3 regions of the Streptomyces sp. NPDC057743 genome follow, and region 3 is predicted to be linked to each of the others. Evidence: riboswitches for the same ligand, from Rfam matches in the RefSeq annotation. Region 3 holds a riboswitch; each other region holds the start of a gene.
What was found. Region 3 has a riboswitch for cobalamin ahead of metE (5-methyltetrahydropteroyltriglutamate--homocysteine S-methyltransferase). Riboswitches for the same ligand answer to the same signal wherever they lie in the genome.

Region 1: it holds a riboswitch for cobalamin, as region 3 does, so the genes downstream of both, ACFVFQ_RS35120 (CbtB-domain containing protein) here and metE (5-methyltetrahydropteroyltriglutamate--homocysteine S-methyltransferase) in region 3, are expected to answer to the same signal.
Region 2: it holds a riboswitch for cobalamin, as region 3 does, so the genes downstream of both, cobN (cobaltochelatase subunit CobN) here and metE (5-methyltetrahydropteroyltriglutamate--homocysteine S-methyltransferase) in region 3, are expected to answer to the same signal.

Annotation. Positions count from the first base shown of each region.
Region 1 covers NZ_JBHVJX010000052.1:21,117-26,671, forward strand. The annotation lists gene alaS (alanine--tRNA ligase) at 1-1,327, shown strand, start outside; cobalamin riboswitch at 1,429-1,577, shown strand; gene ACFVFQ_RS35120 (CbtB-domain containing protein) at 1,614-1,835, shown strand; gene ACFVFQ_RS35125 (CbtA family protein) at 1,857-2,609, shown strand; gene ACFVFQ_RS35130 (histidine phosphatase family protein) at 2,694-3,275, opposite strand; gene ACFVFQ_RS35135 (hypothetical protein) at 3,387-3,821, opposite strand; gene ACFVFQ_RS35140 (heavy metal-binding domain-containing protein) at 3,903-4,739, opposite strand; gene ACFVFQ_RS35145 (heavy metal-binding domain-containing protein) at 4,924-5,555, opposite strand, start outside.
Region 2 covers NZ_JBHVJX010000004.1:282,623-288,177, forward strand. The annotation lists gene cobN (cobaltochelatase subunit CobN) at 1-3,191, opposite strand, end outside; cobalamin riboswitch at 3,224-3,376, opposite strand; gene cobG (precorrin-3B synthase) at 3,460-5,016, shown strand; gene ACFVFQ_RS06615 (precorrin-8X methylmutase) at 5,013-5,555, shown strand, end outside.
Region 3 covers NZ_JBHVJX010000018.1:94,686-100,240, forward strand. The annotation lists gene ACFVFQ_RS21820 (DUF4190 domain-containing protein) at 1-794, shown strand, start outside; gene metE (5-methyltetrahydropteroyltriglutamate--homocysteine S-methyltransferase) at 934-3,243, opposite strand; cobalamin riboswitch at 3,454-3,675, opposite strand; gene ACFVFQ_RS21830 (metal-dependent hydrolase) at 3,890-4,591, shown strand; gene ACFVFQ_RS21835 (NlpC/P60 family protein) at 4,631-5,555, opposite strand, start outside.

The sequences.
Region 1 (5,555 bases), on a different contig from region 3:
CCGGGCCCGTAAGTCCGGTGGCACGGCTGACACTTCGGCGCTTCGCTCGTTGCTGGACGCGCACGGTCCCACCGACTGGCAGGCGTGGGAGTCGCTGACCGCCGAGGCCCGGGTCCTGGGGGTGCTCGGTGCGGCCGGCCCGGTCCCGGTCGCCCGCGAGGGCGAGATCGTCACCGTCGTCCTGGACCGCTCCCCCTTCTACGCCGAGTCCGGCGGCCAGGACAGCGACGCCGGCCGCCTCTCCGGCGCCTTCGCCGAGGCCGAGGTCCTCGACGTGCAGCGGCCGCTGCCGGGGCTGATTGCGCATCACATTCGGATCGCTACGGGCGAGTTGTCCGTCGGCGACGAGGTGGTCGCCGCGGTCGATCCCGAGTGGCGGCTGGGCGCCCGGCAGGCCCACTCCGGCACCCATGTCCTGCACGCGGCGCTGCGCGAGATCCTCGGCCCGACGGCCCTCCAGGCCGGCTCCTACAACCGGCCCGGCTATCTGCGCCTGGACTTCCCCTGGCGCGGCGCCCTCTCCCCCACCGTCCGCAGCGAGATCGAGGAGGCCGCCAACCGGGCGCTGCGCAGGGATCTGCCGGTGGGCGTGCGGTGGATGACGCTGCCCGAGGCCAAGGAGATCGGCGCGCTCGCCCTGTTCGACGAGACGTACGGGGAGCAGGTGCGGGTGGTCGAGATCGGCGGCGCCTGGTCGCGCGAGCTGTGCGGCGGCACCCATGTCGAGCACGCCGCGCAGATCGGCACGGTCGCGCTGACCGGCGAGTCCTCGGTCGGCGCCGGGATGCGACGGCTGGAGGCGGCGGTGGGCATCGAGGGCTTCGCCTATCTGGCCCGCGAACGCGATCTGGTCTCGCGGATCGCCGAGCAACTGGGGGCGCCGCGCGCGGAGTTGCCCGAGAAGATCGGTGGCCTGCTGGACCGGTTGAAGGCCGCAGACCGCGAGAACGCCCGGCTGAAGGCCCAGGCCACCGCGGCGCGGGCCGCGGAGCTGGCCGCCACCGGCGTGGACGCGGGCGGCACCCTGGTCGTCACCGCCAGCGCGCAGGGCCCGGCCGCCGATGCGCGCGCCCTGGCCCTGGCCGTCCGCGACCGGCTCCCGGCGGACCGCCCCGGCCTGGCGGCGGTCGCCGGCGACGACGGCGCCCTCGTACTCGCCCTCAACGGTGCCGCCACGGCCGCCGGGTTGAACGCCTCCGCCGTGGTCAAGCAGTTGTTGGACGGCCGCGGCGGCGGCTCCAAGGAGGTCGCGCAGGGCGGCGGGGTGCCCGCCGAGCGACTGCGCCACCTCCTGGCAGAACTGCCGCATCTCGTCGGGCGGGGGTGAGCGGCGGCGGGGCCGGCCGGCGGTTACTCGGGTCGCCGGCCGGCCCACCGCCCGGCGCGAGAGGAAGATCACGCCCAGCGATCCGCATCTTGGCCATGCACCTGCCACGCGGTATCGTCGGCGCGATTATTGACGACGGCATGACGGAAGCCGGTGGGAATCCGGCACGGTCGCGCCACTGTGAGCGGGACGGTCCAGCGCGTTGGGCGTCCCGTGAGTCAGACCCGCAGCCGTCGCCCTGTGCACCACCGAGATGGGACGCGAACTCCCAGAAGGAGGCCCCGCCATGGCGCAGTCCGTCGCCCAGCCGACCGTCGACTCCCCCGCGGTACCCACCACACTCCCGCTCAAGGCGATTGCCCCCTGGGCGCTCTTCTTCGGCATCCTGATGCTGGTCCTGCTCTACTTCGTCGGCGCCGAGCAGGGCGCCACCTCCGTCTTCAACGGCACGGACATCCACGAGTGGGTGCACGACGGCCGCCACCTGCTCGGCTTCCCCTGCCACTGACGCGAGGGACGCCGCACGCCCATGAACTCCACAACGGTCCGAAACCTCCTCGTCCGTGGCATGCTCGCCGGCCTCGCAGCCGGCGTGCTCGCGCTGGTCGTCGCCTCTCTCCTCGGTGAGCCGAACGTCGACAGCGCGATCCGGTTCGAGGCCGCCCACTCCCACGAACACGAGCCGGAAGTCATCTCCCGCTCCCTCCAATCCACCGCCGGCCTCGCCACGGGCGTACTGGTCTACGGGGTCGCCTTCGGCGGCATCGCCAGCCTCGCCTTCTCCTTCGCGCTCGGCCGCGTCGGCCGCTTCGGCCCCCGGGCGACCGCGCTGCTGCTGTCCGGCTGCGCGCTGCTCGCCGTGTACGTGGTGCCGTTCCTGAAGTACCCGGCCAATCCGCCGTCCGTCGGCGAACCCGACACCATCGGCAAACGCACCGCCCTGTACTTCCTGATGATGCTGCTCAGCGTGTTGCTGGCGCTGGCGGCCACCATCCTGGGCAAGCGCCTGGCACCGAGGTGGGGCGCCTGGAACGCGACCGTCGTCGCGGTGGTGGCCTTCGCCGTCGTGATCGGTGTGGCCTATGCCGTCCTGCCGGCCGTCAACGAGGTGCCGACGGGCTTCCCGGCCACCCTGCTGTGGCGGTTCCGTCTCTCCGCCCTGGCCATCCAGACCGTGTTGTGGGGTGGATTCGGCCTGCTCTTCGGGGGGTTGGCGGAGCGGCTGCTGCGCCCGCGGGCCGAGGCCGCTACCGCCGGCCGAGCGGTCCCCGTCGAGAACTGACGCCCGCGCCAGGAGAATTGCCGCCCGTGACGCACACGCGTGGGAGGGCCCACGGAACCTCCGAGGCCCTTCCACGCGTCTGCGTTACGAGGGCAGGGGCAACGACTGGCCGAGCCGCAGGTTCCAGCGGCCGGCCCGGCCGCTGAGTTCGGTGGCCGTCAACGGGGGTACGTCCAGCCGCCAGAAGGCCGGCGCGGGCAGGCCGAGGACGCGTACGACCGCCGCCCGCACCACCTCGGGCTCGACGACGGCGAGCGTGCGGCCGTCCGCGGGCAGCGCGTCCAGCCAGCGCGCCACGCGTCCGCACAGGTCCTGTACCGACTCGCCGCCATGGGGCGCGCAGGTCGGGTCGGCGAGCCAACGGCCCACGGCCTCCGGTTCGGCGGCCCCCACCTCGTCAAGGGTTCGGCCCGTCCAGCGACCCACGTCGAGACCGTGCAACTCGGCCGCGTCCGCGCCTTCGAGGCCGAGCGCGGCGGCCGTCTGACGGCAGCGCGCGCTCGGGGAGGTGAGCACCCGGGCGGCCCGGGGCAGCGATCCGGCGGCTGAACGGGCCCTGGCGGCCCCGCTGTCGTCGAGAGCGTCACCCTCGTCACCGGCAACAAAACGGGCCTGCCGCAGTGACCGGCTCATCGCGGGCGAGACGAGGGTGACACGACGGGTCACGGGGCTGCCTCCTGGTGGGGTGCGGGGTGCGGTGCGGGGTGCGGTGCGGGGATCGCGGGTGCCGCGAAGCCGCTCGGCGGAGACCCGTCGACACGCGCCGACACGCTGGGGTCACCCGCCCAACAGCAGCCGCTCCAGCGCCGCCCGGGCCCGGGCGTCGGACTCGGCACGGCTGGCGAGGGCCGCGGCCAGCTCCCGCACCCACTCGTCCAGGGCCACCGGGCGCCGGGAGAGGATCACTCCCCGCACCTCCCGGCACACCTCGCCGCTCGGGCGGCCGCCGGAGAGGTTCAGCACCAGGCGCTGCTCGCCCAGCGCGACGTCCAGGCACACCACCTTGCCTTCCCGGCCGGCCAGTCGATCGGCCATGCCGCGCTTGCGCTCGATCGCCACCGACCCCGGCGGCAGCGCGTCCGCCAGCGTCCCGGTGAGCACCTGGGCGTACACCTCCAGATCGGCGGCGTCCCGGCGCAGTGCGGCGGCGAGCAGCTCGACGGAGGCGGGATCGCCGCCGGGCTCGGGCGGCACGGGGAGGTGGGAGGACATCGACAGCGGCCTTTCGTTTCGGTCTGGGTCCAACGGATCGCGTGCGCCCGGGTCTTGCGACCCCGGCCCATCGGACGGGCCCTACCCGTCCAGGCTCAGCACCATCGTCGGACGTTCGATGACGTGGTCTTCGCGCAGCGGTCGCACGGCCGTGCCGATGGCGAAGAACTCGGTGGTGTGCCCGCCCCAGCGGTGGTTGTGGGAGTTGAGCTGCACCCCGACGATGCCCTCGGCATGCAGCTCCTCCGCCTCCCGCTGCATCCGCTCCATCGCCAACTCCCGGGCGTCGTAGAGCGCCTGGGTGAACGGCTCGATCTCCACGTTCTTGCCGATGTTGGAGAACATCGAACCGAGCTTCTGGTGGGCGATGTGGTACACGCAGGTGCCCATCACCATGCCCAGCGGGGCGTACCCGGCGCGGACCAGGGTCCAGAAGTCCTGTCCGCTCAGGTCCGAGGTGAACGGCTGTCCCTTGGCGTTGCGCCAGCTACCGTTGCCGCCGGGCGCGGGCGCGTCCGCCTTGACCGCGGTGCCGATCGCGATGAACTCGGCGATGTCGTTGCCGAACTCCCGCGCCTCGACGGAGAGTCGCACGCCCACGATGCCATCGGCGCCGAGCTGTGCCGCCTCGGCCTCCATCCGGGTCATGGCCAACTCCCGGGCGTGGTACATGGCCTGGCTCAACGTCGTGAGCTCCTGGTTCTTTCCCCAGCGGCCGAGCTGGATGCCCACGTGGTAGATCGAACTGCCCAGTACCAGGCCGAGCGGTCGGAACCCCGCCTCGCGCACGAGCAGGAACTCGTTGACCGACAGGTCACTGGTGAAGAGCGAGCCCCCCGGCCGGCCGGGCTGGAGTTCGGCCAGCCGCCGCATCGCATCGGCCGGTACGCCCTGGGCTGTCGGGTCGGTGGCGGTCATCAGCGGTCCCCCTCGGGAAAGTGTCTGGTGGTGAGGTGATGATGGGCGGTTGGCGCCGAGCGCACGGTGACGGGTGCGTGGTGAGGGCGGCGGACGGGCGTGGCCGTTGCGTTGGCGGGCACGTCGTCCGCGCTGGCGGGCACGTCGTCCGCGTTGAGGAGCACATCGTCGCGTGGCGTCGCCGTCATGTGGAGCGCGCACGGCGCCGGTTGGGGTCCAGCGGCATCACGGTCAGGGTGCGCGGCTGCACCTCCCGGCGAACGGTGAAGGCGGCTATCGAGGTGCCTACGAGGGTGACCTCGGCGACGTGGTCCTTCTGGTCGGAGTCGTTGTTGCGCCGGCGCGCCCGGACGCAGTCCTCGCGCCAGACCCGCATGCGGTTGTCGCCCAGCACCACGCCGTCCGCTCCCGCATGCCATGCCTGCTCACCGATCCGTTGGCGGGCGTCATGACGGGTCAGCGCGACCAACTCGCTCCAGCCGATGACCTCTTGGTTGCCGGCCGCGAACCAGTTCTGCCGCCGGGTGGTCCAGTCGTCGTGCCGCGAGCCGATGGCGAGCCCCACCAGGAGGTCTACCGGCACCCACCCCGCGTCGATCAGCTTGGCGAAGCCCTGGCCGTCCAGGTGCGTGGTGAAGGGGCGCTTCGGCCGCACGTCCCCTTGTGCCCGGACGGCGGTGCCGATCACCTGGAATTCGAAGCAGTGGGGCGCGGAGGGGAACGGTGCCATCGTCAGGTCCGCGGCCACCACCCCGTCCCCGCCCAACGCCGTGCACTCCGCCGTCATCCGCGCAAGCGCCGCATGGCGCGCCGCCA
Region 2 (5,555 bases), on a different contig from region 3:
TACGCCTCGGGGGCCTTGCCCTTGAGCGCCTTGACGGTGGCGACCATCCCGCCGTGGTACTGGAAGTAGTCGTCGGAGTCGGCGATGTCGTGCTCGCGGGTGTCGGTGTTCTTGGCGGCCACCGCGATGCGCTTGTAGGCGGTCTCCATCTCCTCCCGGGCCGGACGGCCCTCCAGCCCGCGCCCGTAGGCGTAGCCGCCCCAGACGGTGTAGACCTCGGCGAGGTCGGCGTCGGTGCGCCAGTCGCGGGAGTCGATGAGCTGGAGCAGGCCCGCGCCGTAGGTACCGGGGCGGGAGCCGAAGATCCGGGTGGTGGCGCGGCGTTCGTCCCCGTGCGCCGCGAGGTCCGCCTGGGCGTGGGCCCGGACGAAGTTGCCCTCGGCGGGCTCGTCGAGGCCGGCGACGAGCCGCACCGCGTCGTCCAGCAGGCCGATCACGTGCGGGAACGCGTCGCGGAAGAAGCCGCTGATGCGCAGCGTGACATCGATGCGGGGGCGGCCGAGCTCGTCGAGCTCGATGGCCTCCAGGCCGGTGACCCGGCGCGAGGCGTCGTCCCACACGGGGCGGACGCCGAGCAGCGCCAGCGCCTCGGCGACGTCGTCGCCGGAGGTCCGCATCGCGCTGGTGCCCCACAGGGACAGGCCCACGGACTGCGGCCAGTCGCCGTTGTCGTCGCGGTAGCGGGCCAACAGCGAGTCGGCGAGCGCCTGTCCGGTCTCCCAGGCGAGCCGCGAGGGCACGGCCTTGGGGTCGACGGAGTAGAAGTTGCGGCCGGTCGGCAGGACGTTGACCAGGCCGCGCAGCGGCGAGCCGGACGGGCCGGCCGGGACGAAGCCGCCGTTCAACGCGTGCACCGCGTGATCGAGTTCGGCGGTGGTGGCGGCCAGTCGCGGGACGACCTCCCGGGCGGCGAAGTCGAGGATCGCGGCGACCGCCTCCGGGTGGCCCTCGGCGACCCGGGAGGCCGCGGCCGGCTCCCAGTCGGCGTCCTCCATGGCCTGGACCAGGCCGCGGGCGACGGCCTCGGCGTCGTCGGCCGCGGTCCGGGTGGCGGCCGACTCGTCCAGCCCGAGCGCCTCGCGGAGCCCGGGCAGCGCGGAGGTGCCGCCCCAGATCTGCCGGGCGCGCAGGATCGCCAGGACGAGGTTGACCCGGGCCTCGCCGGCCGGGGCGGCGCCCAGCACGTGCAGCCCGTCGCGGATCTGCGCGTCCTTGACCTCGCAGAGCCAGCCGTCGACGTGCAGCAGGAAGTCGTCGAACCCGTCGTCCTCCGGGCGCTCCTCCAGGCCCAGGTCGTGGTCCAACTTGGCGGCCTGGATCAGCGTCCAGATCTGCGCGCGGATGGCGGGCAGCTTGGCCGGGTCCATCGAGGAGATCGCGGCGTACTCGTCGAGCAGTTGCTCCAGGCGCGCGATGTCGCCGTAGGAGTCGGCGCGGGCCATCGGCGGGACGAGGTGGTCGACGAGGGTGGCGTGCACCCGGCGCTTGGCCTGGGTGCCCTCGCCCGGGTCGTTGACCAGGAACGGGTAGATCAGCGGCAGGTCGCCGAGGGCCGCGTCCGGGCCGCAGGCGGCGGACAGGCCGGCGTTCTTGCCGGGCAGCCACTCCAGGTTGCCGTGCTTGCCGAGGTGGACCATGGCGTCGGCGCCGAAGCCGCCGTCGGCGGCGGGCGTGGCGATCCAGCGGTAGGCCGCCAAGTAGTGGTGGGAGGGCGGCAGATCGGGGTCGTGGTAGATCGCGATCGGGTTCTCGCCGAAGCCGCGCGGCGGCTGGATGAGGATCAGCAGATTGCCGCGGCGCAGGGCGGCCAGCACGATGTCGCCCTCCGGGTTCCGGCTGCGGTCGACGAACATCTCGCCGGGCGGCGGGCCCCAGTGCTCCTCCACGGAGTCCCGGAGCTCCTGCGGCAGCGTGGCGTACCAGCGGCGGTAGTCGGCGGCCGGTATCCGGACCGGGTTGCGGGCCAACTGCTCCTCGGTCAGCCACTCCTGGTCGTGGCCGCCGGCCTCGATGAGGGCGTAGATCAGCTCGTCGCCGTCGCCGGACGCGAGCCCCGGGACCGGCTCGGTGCCGAAGTCGTAGCCCTCGGCCCCCAGGCGGCGCAGCAGCTCGACGGCGCTGGCCGGGGTGTCCAGGCCGACCGCGTTGCCGATCCGGGAGTGCTTGGTGGGGTACGCCGACAGCACCAGCGCCAGCCGCTTCTCGGCGGCCGGGATGTGCCGCAACCGGGCGTGCCGGACGGCGATCCCGGCGACCCGGGCGGCCCGTTCAGGGTCGGCGGCGTAGACCGGGAGGCCGTCCTCGTCGATCTCCTTGAACGAGAACGGCACGGTGATCAGCCGCCCGTCGAACTCGGGCACCGCGATCTGCGAGGCGGCGTCGAGCGGCGAGAGCCCCTCGTCGTTCGCCTCCCAGTCGGCCCGCGACCCGGTCAGGCAGAGCGCCTGGAGGATCGGCACGTCCAGGGCGGCCAGCGCGCCGGCGTCCCAGGACTCGTCGTCGCCGCCCGCGGACGCCCCGGCGGGCTTGGTGCCGCCGGCCGCCAGGACGGTGGTGACCAGGGCGTCGGCCGCGCGCAGCTCCTCGATCAACTCCGGCTCGGGGGCGCGCAACGAGGCGACGAAGAGCGGCATCGGGCGGCCGCCGGCCTCCTCGATCCGGTCGCAGAGGTCGTGGACGAAGCGGGTGTTGCCGCTCATGTGGTGGGCGCGGTAGTAGAGCACGGCCACCGTCGGGCCGGTCGCCTCCGAGGCGGGGCGCTCCAGCGGGCCCCAGGACGGCGCGGCCGCGGGCGGCTCGAAGCCGTGTCCGGTGAGCAGCACGGTGTCGCTGAGGAACCGGGCCAGTTGGTCGAGGTTGGCCGGACCGCCGTGCGCGAGGTAGGCGTGCGCCTCGGCAGCGATGCCGACCGGGACCGTGGACGCCTCCATCAGCTGGGCGTCGGGGGCCTGTTCGCCGGTGAGGACGACGACCGGGCGGTGCTGGTCCGCGGCCAGCAGCACGTCCAGGCCGTCCTCCCAGGCGCGGATGCCGCCGAGCAGGCGGACGACGACGAGGTCCGCGCCCTCCAACAGTCCCGGGAGGTCGGCGACGTCGAGGCGGGCGGGGTTGGCGAGCCGGTACGGCACGGGTCCCGTGGCCGCGCGGGCACTGAGCAGATCGGTGTCGGAGGTCGACAGCAGCAGGATCACGGCGCAGCCCTTCCTCGGGGATTCCACGCCCCGGGTGGTCGTATGGACGGCGGGAGTTCCTGGCTCACCCGGCGGTGGCCGGGTTCACAGTGGCGGGACCGCGCCGGATTCTCACCGGGCTTCCTCCCTTGGCGCCGTCGCTGGCGTCCGGCGGGTCAGCCGACCCGCCGACCTGCATAGTAAGGGCTGCGGCCGAGCCGCGGGAGCGCGCCTGGACGGGCCGCCCGTGCGCCCCCCTCGCCACGGTTCCGGGATCCGACGCGTAGGTATGCTCGCCGCCATGCCGCCCTCCCCCTCTCGACGCCCCGACCGGGCCGGACCGCCCGTGCGGGACCGCGGTGACGCCTGCCCGGGAGCGCTGCGGCTGCACTCCGCAGCCGACGGCGAACTGGCCCGAGTCCGGTTGCCGGCAGGGGACTTGACGGCATCGCAGGCCCGCGCGCTGGCGTACGCCGCAGAGCGCCTCGGCGACGGGCACCTCTCGCTCACCTCCCGCGGCAACGTCGAACTCCGCGGCCTGCCCGACGGGTGCGGCGGCCGCCTGGCCGCCCTCCTCGCCGACGCCGGACTGCTGCCGTCGGTACGTCATGAGCGGATCCGCAACGTGCTGGCCTCGCCGCTGGCCGGGCTGGACCACCACACCCCTTCCGACGTGCGGTTGTGGGCCCGGAGCCTGGATGCGCTGCTGTGCGCGAGCGAGCCGGCGACGGCCCTTTCGGGCCGTTTTCTGTTCGTCCTGGACGACGGGCGGGGCGATGTGGCGGGGCTCGGCGGCGATGTGACCTTGCTCGCAGAATCCGGCCGACGGGCCCCGGCGGGCACCGCGTTCGCGCCGGGGGCGGCGTCCGGGTACGGGGCGCTGCTCCGCGTCGGCGCGGACCCGGCGGCGCTGCGGATCGCGCCGGACGACGTCCCGCGGGCGGCGCTGATCGCCGCCGAAACCTTCCTGGCCGTCGCGGCGGAGAGCGGCAGCGGCGCCTGGCGGGTCACCGAACTCCCCGCCACGCGACCGCTCACCGCCCATGACGTGCGCGGCGCGCTGCGTGCCGCGGGCATCACCGCCGAGCCCGCCGAGCCCGCCGAGCCCGCCGAGCCCGTCGCGCACGCGAAGACGCCCGGCCCGCGGCCGACGGTGCCGTACGCCGATGCCACCGTCCCCGGCCCGGTCGAGGGCCCGGACGGCCGCCGCGCCCTGGTGGTCCTGGCGCCGCTCGGCCGGCTGACCGCGGCCCAGTGGCGGCTGTTGGCCGAGGTCGCCGCGGTGGACGGCTCCGGCGCGCTGCGCCTCACGCCCTGGCGCGGCATCGTCGTCCCCGGCCTGCCGGCGGACGCGGCGGAGGGACGGCTGGGCGAGCTCGCCGCCGCCGGTCTGGTCACCGACCCGGCCTCCCCGTGGCGCGGGGTCACCGCCTGCACCGGCCTCCCCGGCTGCGCCAAGTCCCTGACGGACGTGCGAAGCGACGCATCGGCCGCCCTCGCCGAGGGCCGGCCCGTCCCGGCGGACGCCCCCGCCCCGCCCGTCGGCCCGCCCGTCCACTGGTCGGGCTGCGCACGGCGCTGCGGCCATCCGCACGGCGCCTGGACCGACGTCCTGGCGACGCCCGACGGCTACCGCACCACCGCCGTGCACCCCAACTCCCCTGCCCCACAGGATGTTTCACGTGAAACGCCCCGGCAGGGCGCCGTTTCACGTGAAACACCTCCGCCGGGCCCGGCTTCCCACGAAGGGGCCGAACCCACCCCGGAATCACGGGACTTGGCACCCCCCTCCGACTCCCCACACCCCCCTTCCACCCCACAACCCACGACCCCGAGGCTCCAGTGACCGCGTTCGACTACGAAAAGGACGGGGCGGCCATCTACCGCCAGTCCTTCGCCACCATCCGCGCCGAGGCGGACCTGTCCGAACTGCCCGCCGACGTCAGCCGGGTCGCGGTCCGCATGATCCACGCCTGCGGCATGGTCGATCTCGTCCGCGATCTGGCCTTCACCCCGGGCGTCGTGGCCAGTGCCCGGGCCGCGCTGCGCGCCGGTGCGCCGATCCTGTGCGACGCCACCATGGTGGCCAGCGGCGTGACCCGCAAGCGACTGCCCGCGGACAACGAGGTGTTGTGCACCCTCGGCGATCCGGCCGTTGTGGAGCTGGCCGCCCGGATGGGCACCACGCGCAGCGCCGCCGCGCTCGAACTGTGGCGGGACAAGCTGGAGTGCGCCGTGGTCGCCTTCGGCAACGCCCCCACCGCCCTCTTCCGGTTCCTCGAAATGATCGAGGAGGGGGCGCCGCGCCCCGCCGCCGTCCTCGGCATACCGGTCGGCTTCATCGGCGCCGCCGAGTCCAAGGACGCGCTGATCGACCACCCGTCG
Region 3 (5,555 bases):
TCGCGCACGAGCCGCCGCGGGCGCCCTACGTTCCGGCGGTCGGGATGGCGCAGCCCAGCAACGGCATGGGCGTCGCGGCCCTGGTGCTCGGCCTGGTGGGTTGTGCGCTCGGGGTGTTGATCTTCCTGTTCTGGCTGTCCTGGCTGCCGGCGGTGTTGGCCGTGATCTTCGGGGGCGTCGGGCTGAGCCAGGCGCGCGCCGGCCGGGCGACCAACAAGGGCATGGCGGTCGCCGGCCTCGTCCTGGGCATCATCGGCGTCCTCGCGGCGGTGGCGGGCGCGGTGTTCACCGTCGTGCTGGTTGATGACGCCCGTACGCGCACCAAGGAGGTCAAGACCGAGCAGCGGGTCGAGAAGAAGGCGGCCGAGGAGTCGGCGGCCGCCGAGGAGAAGGCCCGGCATCTGTCCTTCGGCGAGTCGTACACCTTCGAGAACGGGCTGAAGGTCACGGTCGCCAAGCCCGAGCCGTTCGAGCCGGACGCGTTCGCCCACGGGCACGCCAAGGGGAACAAGGCCGTCCAGGTCACCGTCACCGTGGTCAACACCAGCAGCAAGCGGATCTCCGTCGAGACCGGGCTGCCCGACGTCAACGACGCGAAGGGTGCGTCGGCGGAGCTGGTGATCGACGGGAGCGGGCGGCAGAAGGTCATCACCGGGTACGTCCTGCCCGGCAAGGAGGTCGTGGGCAAGTACGCCTTCTCGCTGCCGGCGGACGCGGCCGACCGGATGGAGGTCGAGTTCACGCCGGACGCGATGGAGTGGGACGACGCCTACTGGAGCGGCCCCACTTCCTGACCGACCGCCCCACGCACGGTCACTCCCGATCGGCACCAACTTCCCCCTCAGGGGGGCGAGATGACGTCCGGTGGGAGCGCGCCCGCCCCGGCCAGTGCCGGGGCGGGCGCGCCGTTCCGCGTCCTTCGGCGGGTGCGGGCTACAGCTCGGCGCGTACCGTCCGGGCCGCGGTGACGAGGTGTTCGAGGGAGGCGCGGACCTCCGGCCAGTCGCGGGTCTTCAGGCCGCAGTCGGGGTTGACCCAGAGGCGTTCGGCGGGGATGGCCCGTAGGCCGATGCGGAGCAGGTCCGCCGCCTCTTCCGCGCTCGGCACCCGGGGCGAGTGGATGTCGTACACCCCGGGGCCGGCCTCGCGCGGGTAGCCGTGGGCGGCGAGTTCGCGGGCGACCTGCATGTGGGAGCGGGTCGCCTCCAGGCTGATGACGTCGGCGTCGAGGTCGTCGATGGCCTGCACGATGTCGCCGAACTCGGCGTAGCACATGTGGGTGTGGATCTGGGTGTCGGGACGCACCCCGGCGGTGGTGAGGCGGAACGCCTCGGTGGCCCAGGCCAGATACGCGGGGCGGTCGGCGGTGCGCAGCGGCAGGGTCTCGCGCAGCGCGGGCTCGTCGACCTGGATGACGGAGGTGCCGGCCGCCTCCAGATCGCGCACCTCGTCGCGCAGGGCGAGGGCGACCTGGCGCGCGGTCTCGCCGAGCGGCTGGTCGTCGCGGACGAAGGACCAGGCGAGCATGGTGACCGGGCCGGTGAGCATGCCCTTGACCGGGCGCTCGGTGAGCGACTGGGCAAAGGTCGTCCAACGGACCGTCATGGGCTCGGGACGGGAGATGTCGCCGGCCAGGATCGGCGGGCGGACGTAGCGGGTGCCGTAGGACTGGACCCAGCCGTGCCGGGTGGCGAGGTAGCCGGTGAGCTGCTCGGCGAAGTGCTGGACCATGTCGTTGCGTTCGGGCTCGCCGTGCACCAGGACGTCCAGGCCGGTCTTCTCCTGGAAGGAGATGACCTCGTGGATCTCGGTCTTGATGCGCTCCTCGTAGCCGGCGGTGTCGATCCGGCCGGCGCGCAGGTCGGCGCGGGCGGCCCGCAGTTCGCCGGTCTGCGGGAAGGAGCCGATGGTGGTGGTCGGCAGCAGCGGCAGGCCGAGGTGGGCGCGCTGGGCGGCGGCCCGCTCCGGGTACGGCTGGGAGCGGCGCGCGTCGGCCTCGGTGACCGCCGCGGTACGGCCCCGCACCGCCCGGTCGTGGGTGATCGGGGAGCTGGCCCGGGACGCCAGGTCGGCGCGGTTGGCGGCCAGTTCGCTGGCGATGGCGTCGGTGCCGCGGGTCAGGCCCCTGGTGAGGGTGACCAGCTCGGCGGTCTTCTGGCGGGCGAAGGCGAGCCAGCGCCGGATCTGTGGCGCGATGTCCCGCTCCAGCGACGCGTCGAGCGGGACGTGCAGCAGGGAGCAGGAGGCCGCCACGTCGACCCGGTCGGCCAGCCCCAGCAGCGTGCCCAGCACGGACAGCGACCGCTCCAGGTCGTTGACCCAGATGTTGCGGCCGTTGACGACGCCGGCGACCAGGCGCTTGCCGGGCAGTCCGCCGACGGCGGCGAGGGCGTCGAGGTTGCCGGCGGCCGCCTCCGTGAAGTCCAGCGCGAGCCCGTCGACGGGGGTCTTGGCCAGCACCGGGAGGGCGTCGCCGAGCCGGTCGAAGTACGAGGCGACAAGCAGCTTGGGCCGGTCGGCGAGGGTACCCAGGGAGCGGAACGCGCGCTCCGCGGCGTCCAGTTGGGCCGGCGTGCGGTCCTGGACGAGGGCGGGCTCATCGAGCTGCACCCACTGCGCGCCCGCCGCGCGCAGGTCCGCGAGGACCTCGGCGTACACCGGCAGCAGCCGGTCGAGGAGGGTGAGCGGGTCGAAGCCGTCGGCCACGCCGGGGGCGGGCTTGGCGAGCAGGAGGTAGCTGACCGGGCCGACCAGGACCGGCCGGGCGGTCAGGCCCAGGGCGAGCGCCTCCCCGAATTCCGTGACCTGCTTGGTGGAGTCGGCCGAGAAGACGGTGTCCGGTCCCAACTCGGGGACGAGGTAGTGGTAGTTGGTGTCGAACCACTTGGTCATCTCCAGGGGCGCGGCGTCCTGGGCGCCGCGGGCCATGGCGAAGTAGCCGTCCAGCGGGTCGGCGGCGACGGCCGCGCGGTGGCGCTCGGGGATCGCACCGACCATGACGCTGGCGTCCAGGACGTGGTCGTAGTACGAGAAGTCGCCGGTCGGGACCTCGTCGATGCCGGCGTCGGCCAGCTCCTGCCAGGTGGTGCGGCGCAGTTCCGCGGCAGTGGCGCGCAGCGCGTCCGCGGTGACCTTGCCCTTCCAGTAGCCCTCGATGGCCTTCTTCAGCTCCCGGCGCCGGCCCTGGCGCGGGTAGCCGTACACGGTGGCCCGTGCTGCCGCGGCTGCGGACTTGGTGGTCACGGAGATCTCCTTCGCGAGATGAATCCCTGAGATCCCGGGGACGGGGACGAGCGCGCGAAGGGTGACGGTACGCACCGGATGCGGCGACCCGTATGGCGCGGCGCATGGCATGGCGCGCGACACGGGCACCGGCTGGTGCCTGCGCCCCGGACGGTGTCCGGAGCGCTCCCGACCCGCCCTCGAAGGTCACCGGGACTCCGCGCACGGGTCGTCCGTACGCGGGCAGTTGGCAGGTCTTCGGACTCGCGGGCGCGCCTCGTGTCGTGCCGAGGCTCCTAGTGGCCGTCGCTTCCCAGGCCCGGGTGGGTCCAGTGCGTATGACGGCGGTCGTTCCCGCTCACCGCTGCGGGGCAGTCCCGGATTCCCACCGGGTTCCCTCTTGCGACGCCTCCCGTCTGGCGGACGGGGCGAACCAGCTGCACCGGTCACCCTACGGGGCGGGGCCGCGGCACGCCGGACGTCGTCCAGTATGCGGATGGTGAGATGGGACAAGTGCCCGGTGGGATTGGAAGGGGGCGGGGCCGGGTAACGCCCGCGGTCGCGCCTCGCCGCCCCGTGGCGCCACCGCCGTGATCGCGCTGGTACCGTCTCCGCCGTGGCTGAGGGCGCGTCAACGACGCGCCACATACGGGGAGGACGACGCACCATGATGGGTCATTCGCATGCGGTGAGCGGCGCGCTGCTCTTCGCGGGCACCACGCCGTTCCTGCCCCCGCTGCTGATGCACACCCACCTGATGCCCCAGGAGATCCTGATGGGCACCGTGCTGTGCGCCGGCGCCGCGCTGCTGCCCGACCTGGACCACCACGACGGCACCATCGCCAACTTCCTCGGCCCGGTGTCCAAGATCCTGTGCCGGTTCGTGGCCTGGATCTCCGGCGGGCACCGCCATGCCACCCACTCGCTGTTCTTCGTGGTGCTGATGACCGTCGGCAGCTGGGCCGGCGTGACGTACCTGGGCCGGCCCTTCACCCTGGGCATGACCTTCTTCCTGCTGGCCCTCGCCGTGCGCGCGCTCAACCTCTGCCCGCCCGGCCACGGCTTCTCCGCCTGGGCGACGATCGTCGCCATGGCCGGAATAGGGACCGGGGTCATCGCCAAGTTCATCCCGTCGGCGCCCGGTTGGCTGCCGTACGCCATCGGGCTCGGCTGCCTGGCACACCTGCTCGGCGACTCCATCACGAAGATGGGCGCGCCGTGGCTGTGGCCGCTGAAGACGCGCTACGAGATCGTCCTCATCAAGCACAGCGGCAACAAGGTGGAGACGGAGATACTGACCCCGATCATGGGCGTCGCCACCGTCGTCCTGCTCTGGTTCACGGCGCTGTCCCCGCACTCCATCAGCTAGCGCGCTGCCCCGTAGGGGCCGGCCCCAACGCCCCATGCCTCACAGGCGTTTGGCGTTGCGCAGGAGCTGGGCGTAGAAGCCGTTGCCGTCGAGCCGGGACACGCCGCCCTTGTCGCCGATGGTCGGGCCGTTGACCTCCTTGCGGCTGGAGAGGAAGACCTTGTGGCCCTCGGTGTCGGGTCCCAGGTACAGGCCGACGTGGTCCAGGCGGTTGCCGGTGTGGTGGTCCATCTTGAAGAAGACCAGGTCTCCCGGCTGGAGCACGTCGATGTTCTGCGGGCGCTCGTACCAGGGGGCCGGGCCGGACAACGGGATGATCTCGGCGCCCAGTTGGGAGCGGCCCATCCCGTTGGCGGTGCGGGGCAGGCCGTCGCCCTTCCCGTCGGCGGGGGCCAGTGGGTAGCGGGCCCGGTAGCCGAAGACCAGCCGCATGTAGCCGGAGCAGTCGACGGCGCGGTAGCGGGCCGCCTCGGGCCGCTTGGCGGTGCCGTCGCGGAAGGTGTACGGGATGCCCAAGTAGTCGAAGAAGTCGGACTGTTCGAGCAGCGGCGTGCCGCGGTGCTTGGCCAGGTCGGGGTTGACCGGGCCGAACTTGGCGTCGCCGGCGTACACCACGCCCCGCTCGTCCTTCTTGGCGGGCGCTCCGGTGATGTACTGGAAGGCGATGGCGAAGAGGTCGTCCTCCTGGCTGCCGTGGTAGCGCCGGAACCACTCCTTGAACCAGCGCTCCTTCTCCGCGCCGGCGCGCCACGCCTCGGGCATCAGGCGCACCCAGTCCTCGGTGACCACCTTGGTCGCGGTGTTCTCGGCCTCGCTGAAGGTGCGCGAGGGGCCCTTGAGGGTGGCGGTGCGGGACCGGTCGGTGAAGGTGGCCAGGACCTGGCCGCCCGCGCCGCGCAGCACGGTGCGGTCCGGGTTCTTCAGGCGTTCCCAGGTCTGCCCGCGCTGCTCGCCGGAGGCGGAG